2 regions of the Streptomyces sp. NPDC086554 genome follow, and region 2 is predicted to be linked to the other one. Evidence: riboswitches for the same ligand, from Rfam matches in the RefSeq annotation. Region 2 holds a riboswitch; the other holds the start of a gene.
What was found. Region 2 has a riboswitch for thiamine pyrophosphate ahead of thiC (phosphomethylpyrimidine synthase ThiC). Riboswitches for the same ligand answer to the same signal wherever they lie in the genome.

Region 1 (3,201 bases), on a different contig from region 2:
GCCGTGAGGAGAGCGTGAGCCCGCCGATGACGAAGGGGTCGTCTGCCATGTCGGTTCAGCCTCCTTGGACGGCGGTGAGTACTTCGACGCGGTCGCCGTCGGCGAGCGTCGTGGTGGACCACCGCGCGCGCGGGACGACGGTTTCGTTGAGCGCCGCGGCCACGCCGGACGGGGCCGCGGTGAGCGTGGCGACGAGGGATTCGAGCGTGGTGCCCGCGGCCACCTCGCGGACTTCTCCGTTGACTGAGACGGCTGAGTGGGTCATGCGGGCTGCTCCAGGAGGGACTGTGCCGAGGGGGCCGTGGCGAACCGGCGGGGAGTGAACGCGCGCGCCTCGTCGGGCAGTTCACCGGTGACCAGGGCGTGCGCCATGACGTCTCCGGTGACGGGCGTCAGAAGGACGCCGTTGCGGTAGTGGCCGGTGGCCAGCTGGAGGCCGGGCAGGGCGGTGGGGCCGAGCATCGGCGCGTTGTCGGGGGAGCCGGGGCGCAGACCCGCGCGGGTCTCGGTCAGCGGCAGTTCCGTGATGCCCGGTACGAGCTCGTGGGCGTCCCGAAGCAGCTCGTACACGCCGCCCGCGGTGACCGTCGTGTCCCAGCCGAGCTCCTCGCTCGTCGCGCCGACCACGAGCTCGCCGTTCTCGCGCGGCACCAGATAGACATGGCTGCCCCGGACCACGGCGCGCACTGTGCGGCTCAGGAACGGCGCGTAGCGCTCCGGAACCGTCAGCCGCAGGACTTGCCCCTTGACCGGGCGAACGGGCGGCAGAACCCCCTCAGGGATCCCTGAGAGGCGTCCGCTGAGGCTGCCCGCGGCCAGCACGGTCCGGTCGGCCTCCAGGGCGGTGCCGTCCGCGAGGACGACGCCGGTGGCCCGGTCGCGTACGACCGTCAGGCGCTCCGCCCACGCCCGGTGGAAGACCACGCCCGCCCGCTCGCACGCCACCAGGAGCGCCGCGGCGAGCCTGCGCGGGTCGACCTGGTGGTCGCCGTCCACGCGGAGCCCGCCCCGCACACCGGGCGCGAGCATCGGTTCGAGGCGGCGGCACTCGCGCCCGCTCAGCCACTCCGAATCGAGCCCCGACTGGCGCTGGAGGGTGTGCAGTTCGCGCAGATGGGCGCGGTCGTCGGAGTCCAGCGCGACGGCGAGCGTGCCGCACGCGCGGTAGCCGAGATCGCGGCCGCTCGCCTCCGTCAGCTCCTGCGCGAACGCCGGATAACGCTTCGCGGAGGCCAGATTCAGGCCGAGCAGCGTCTGCTCGCCGTAGTGGAGCTCGGTGACCGCCGCCAGCATGCCCGCGGCGACCTGCGCCGCGCCGCCGCCGGGCTCGGGGTCCACGACCGCCACGGACAGGCCGCGCTGCGCCGCCCGCCAGGCCGTGACCAGGCCGATGATGCCTCCCCCGACGACGAGGACGTCCGTCGTCGCGTGGGGTGGTGTACGTGGATGCATGGGTGTCCAGCCCCTCCCTTCGCCGGCATGACCCGGATCAGGTTCGTACGGTCGGAGGCCGTCCAGCCTCCCTCTCAGCCCGGTGCGTCCGGGCTCCCGCGAGTGCTCTGCACCGGCCACCCTAGCCCGTCGTGTCCGGTGGCAGTAGGGGGAGCTGTCCGGATATGGGCGATGACGGTGTGTCAGAGATCTCCTCGTCGCGCCCTGAAGTCGGCGTCCTGTGCCGTCCTACAGTGATCGGGTGAGCGAGCAGCAGAGGCAGGCAGAGCGCCGGGTGGTCATCGTCGGTGCGGGGATGGCCGGGGTGCAGACCGCCGTGGCCCTGCGCGAGCAGGGGTTCACCGGTGCGGTCACCCTCATCGGGGCCGAACCCCATCAGCCGTACGACAGGCCGCCGCTGTCCAAGGCCGTGCTGCTCGGCAAGGCGGAGGGCTCCGCCTTCGACGTCGACTTCGAGGCGCTGGGCATCGAGCTGAGCCTGGGCCACGAGGTCACGGGCATCCGCCCGGCGGAGCATGAGCTGGACACCGCTTCGGGGCCGGTTCCCTACGACGCCCTCGTCATCGCGACCGGCGCCGAGCCGATCCTGCTGCCGGGCGCCTCCGGAGTCCCCGGCGTACATCTGCTGCGCACCCTGGACGACGCCGAACGGCTGCGTCCTGTGCTCGCCGAGCAGCACGACATCGTGGTCGTCGGGGCGGGCTGGATCGGCGCCGAGTTCGCCACCGCCGCGCGCGAGGCGGGCTGTGCGGTCACCGTGGTCGAGGCCGCCGGGCGGCCGCTCGCGGGGGCGCTGCCCGCGGAGGTCGCGGCGCCGATGGCCGCTTGGTACGCGGACTCCGGTGCCGAACTGCGCACCCACGCGCGCGTGGAGCGCGTCGAGCCCGGCACCGTCCTCCTGGACGACGGCACCCGCCTGCCCGCCGGCGCGGTCGTCGTCGGCATCGGCGCCCGGCCCGCCACGGACTGGCTCGCCGACTCCGGGATCGCCCTCGGCGCCCACCGGGAGGTCGTCGCCGACGACCACCTGAGGACCTCGGAACCGGATGTGTACGCGGTCGGGGACTGCTCCTCCTTCCCTTCGGGAAGGTACGGCGAGCGCCTCCTCGTCCACCACTGGGACAACGCCCTCCAGGGCCCGCGCACGGTCGCGGCCAACATCATCGGCGAGACCCCTTCGGCGTACGACCCGGTCCCGTACTTCTGGTCCGAGCAGTTCGGCCGTTTCGTCCAGTACGCGGGACACCACGGCTCCGCCGACGCGCTGGTGTGGCGCGGTGACCCGTCGGGCACGGCCTGGACGGTGTGCTGGCTGCGTGCGGGCGCCCTGGTGGCCGTCCTCGCGGTGGGCCGCCCCCGGGACCTCGCCCAGGGCCGCAAGCTGATCGAGAGCGGCGCGCGGCTCGATCCGGCCAAGGCGGCGGACCCTTCGGTGCCGCTCAAGAAGGCGGTGCAGGAGTAGCCGCGCCGACTGCTCCGCCCTCTGTCAGTTCTCGGGGATACGCTTTGTCCTGTGACCGAGATTGACGCAAAGACTGATGCTCTCGTCCCCGCATGGCTCCACCTCCCCGACATCGCCGAAATGCTCGACGTCGAGGTGACGCGCGTGCGCCAGCTGGTGAAGGAGGGCCAACTGATCGCCGTGCGCCGTGGTGAGAACCGCGCGCTCCAGGTGCCCGCCGCCTTCATCGACGGCGACAAGATCGTCAAGGGCCTGACCGGCACCTTGACGCTCCTGAGGGATGACGG
Region 2 (3,201 bases):
CGTCGTCGAGGACACCGAGCGAGCCGATGATGACGCCCGCGAGCAGCAGACCGCTCATGTCGATATCCGGATAAAGGCCGTGGATCAGGCCGGTGTTGTCGTCCGTGTTGCCGCTCAGCGATGCCCAGCCGATGAAGAACGAGCCGAGCAGCCCGATGAGGAGGAGCGAGATCAGCGTGCCGAGCACCGCGACCGACGTACGGGCCGTGAGTCCGTGGCACAGGTAGAGCGCGATCAGCATGATCGCGCTGGCCCCGACCACCGCCACCACCAGCGGATTCGAACCCTGCAGGATCGCGGGCAGGATGAAGAAGGTCAGGATGAGGAAGCTCAACGCCAGCGCCACCAGAGCCATGACGCCGCGCATCCGCCCCACCAGGACGACGACGAGGGCGAAGATCCCGGCGAGCAGCGCCATGGGGACCTTGCGGTCCACATCGGTGACCGAGTACTGCAGCGCCTCCGGGGCCTTGGGCTCATAGGCGACCACCACCTGCTGGCCCTCGCTCAGCTGCCGAGGCGAGTCCGGCTGGACGATCTCGGTGAACGTGCGCCCCTTGTCCTTGCCGCTGGTCACCTCGACCGTCGCCTTCTTGCACATGCCCTCCGCGCGCGACTGCGCGGTCTGGCCCTCGGCGGTGGAGGTGTCCCCGGTGGGCGGCGGCTGCGAGGCGTTCACGTCCTTGCAGGGCAGCTCCTGCACCTTCGTCACCGTCGCCGACTCGGTCTGCCGGTCGAAGCCGACCCCGGTGCGCTCATGGCCCGGCGCACCGCCGGGCCAGAGCACGACGAGACCCACGACGACCGCGGTGGCGAAAGGAATCAGCACCGCGGCGATGACCTTGCGCAGATGCTTGGAGACGGGCGCCGCCGGGCCGTGGCTGTGCGAGTGCCCATGCCCGCCCCCGCCCCCGTGCCCGTCACCGCCTCCATGCCCGCCCCCGGGCGGGTTCGAGAAGGGCGGCTGAGACGGCGGCTCGGAGGGCGGCTCGGACGGCGGGCGGGGCGGCGGCTCTGTGGTGGTCACTGCCCGATCATCGCAAGAACGGAGGGGGCCCTCTGTTCAGCGCGCCCGATATGACGCTAGCGTGGGGGCACCTTTGCAAACGCGGGAGCTCGGAGCACCGGGCTGAGAGGGCGCTGACCTCCGTACGAAACGGCACGAACCGTGCCGGAGCAGTACGGAATCCGCTGCGTCGACCGCCGAACCTGTTACCGGGTAATGCCGGCGTAGGGAGTAGGTCTCATGACCACATCGGACGCACGCACGCCTGCCTCGACGCAGAACCAGAGCGACGAGGCAGGGAAGTCCATCGGCTGGCACAAGGCGTACGTCGAGGGCTCACGCCCCGATCTGCGCGTGCCGGTCCGCCAGGTGCACCTCACCAATGGCAAGGCCGTGACCCTGTACGACACTTCGGGGCCGTACACCGACGAGTCCATCGACACCGACGTCCGCAGGGGTCTCGCACCCCTCCGCGAGAACTGGATCATCGCCCGCGGCGACACCGAGGAGTACGTGGGCCGCCCGCCCCGTCCCGAGGACGACGGCATCAAGCACACCTCGCCCCGCGGCGGGCTGAAGAACCTCGACGCGGTCTTCCCCGGCCGCCCCCGCCAGCCGCGCCGCGGCCGTCAGGGCCAGGCGGTCACGCAGCTCGCGTACGCGCGTCGCGGCGAGATCACGCCCGAGATGGAGTTCATCGGGATCCGCGAGAACCTCGACCCCGAGGTCGTGCGCGCGGAGGTCGCCGCGGGCCGCGCGGTGATCCCGGCCAACGTCAACCACCCGGAGATCGAGCCGATGATCATCGGCAAGAAGTTCCTGGTGAAGGTGAACGCCAACATCGGCAACTCCGCGGTCACGTCCTCCATCGAGGAGGAGGTGGACAAGATGACCTGGGCCACCAAGTGGGGCGCCGACACGGTCATGGACCTGTCCACCGGCCGCAACATCCACACCACCCGCGAGTGGGTCCTGCGCAACTCCCCCGTCCCCATCGGCACCGTGCCGCTCTACCAGGCCCTGGAGAAGGTCGACGGCCAGGCCGAGGCGCTGACCTGGGAGATCTACAAGGACACGGTCATCGAGCAGGCCGAGCAGGGCGTGGACTACATGACGGTGCACGCGGGTGTGCGCCTTCCGTATGTCCCGCTCACCGCGCGCCGTAAGACCGGCATCGTCTCGCGCGGCGGCTCGATCATGGCCGCCTGGTGCCTGGCGCACCACAAGGAGAGCTTCCTCTACGAGAACTTCGAGGAGCTCTGCGAGATCCTCGCGGCGTACGACGTGACGTACTCGCTCGGCGACGGCCTGCGGCCCGGTTCGATCGCGGACGCCAACGACGAGGCGCAGTTCGCCGAGTTGAAGACCCTCGGGGAACTCAACACGATCGCCAAGCGTCACAACGTACAGACAATGATCGAGGGCCCCGGTCACGTCCCGATGCACAAGATCAAGGAGAACATCGACCTCCAGCAGGAGATCTGCGAGGAGGCGCCGTTCTACACGCTCGGCCCGCTGACCACGGACATCGCACCCGCCTACGACCACATCACTTCCGGCATCGGCGCCGCGATGATCGGCTGGTGGGGCACGGCGATGCTCTGCTACGTCACGCCCAAGGAACACCTGGGCCTGCCGAACAGGGACGACGTGAAGACGGGCGTGATCACGTACAAGATCGCGGCGCACGCGGCGGACCTCGCCAAGGGGCACCCGGGCGCGCAGGACTGGGACGACGCGCTCTCGGACGCGCGCTTCGAGTTCCGCTGGGAGGACCAGTTCAACCTGGCCCTCGACCCGGTCACCGCACGGGAGTTCCACGACGAGACGCTGCCCGCCGAGCCCGCGAAGACGGCGCACTTCTGCTCGATGTGCGGGCCGAAGTTCTGCAGCATGAAGATTAGCCAAAGCATCACAGAGCAGTTCGGCGGGACTGCGGCTGCGGAGGCGACTGCTGAGGAGGTCGCTGAGGGGATGCTCCAGAAGTCGAAGGAGTTCGCGGCGAGCGGGAATCGTGTCTACCTGCCTATGGCGGACTGAGTAGACAGCACTGGACGGGCTCGCGGTTCATAGGGAGTCGCGAGCCTGACGTGTAGCTGGGCGACTCGACTCACGGCGTTAGCCGATGTTGCTTGTCGGTGCGTGCCCCGCACCGTCGTTCGGTGCGGGGCACGTCTGTGTTCTCCGGGATCAAC

Region 1: another riboswitch for thiamine pyrophosphate. It lies ahead of thiO (glycine oxidase ThiO); the one in region 2 lies ahead of thiC (phosphomethylpyrimidine synthase ThiC).

The regions. Positions count from the first base shown of each region.
Region 1 is NZ_JBFBJK010000015.1:153,992-157,192, reverse strand. It holds gene AB0O76_RS25125 (thiazole synthase) at 1-49, opposite strand, end outside; gene thiS (sulfur carrier protein ThiS) at 56-265, opposite strand; gene thiO (glycine oxidase ThiO) at 262-1,452, opposite strand; TPP riboswitch at 1,450-1,562, opposite strand; gene AB0O76_RS25110 (FAD-dependent oxidoreductase) at 1,727-2,914, shown strand; gene AB0O76_RS25105 (Rv2175c family DNA-binding protein) at 2,966-3,201, shown strand, end outside.
Region 2 is NZ_JBFBJK010000021.1:5,964-9,164, reverse strand. It holds gene AB0O76_RS30455 (YibE/F family protein) at 1-1,027, opposite strand, end outside; TPP riboswitch at 1,099-1,254, shown strand; gene thiC (phosphomethylpyrimidine synthase ThiC) at 1,247-3,046, shown strand.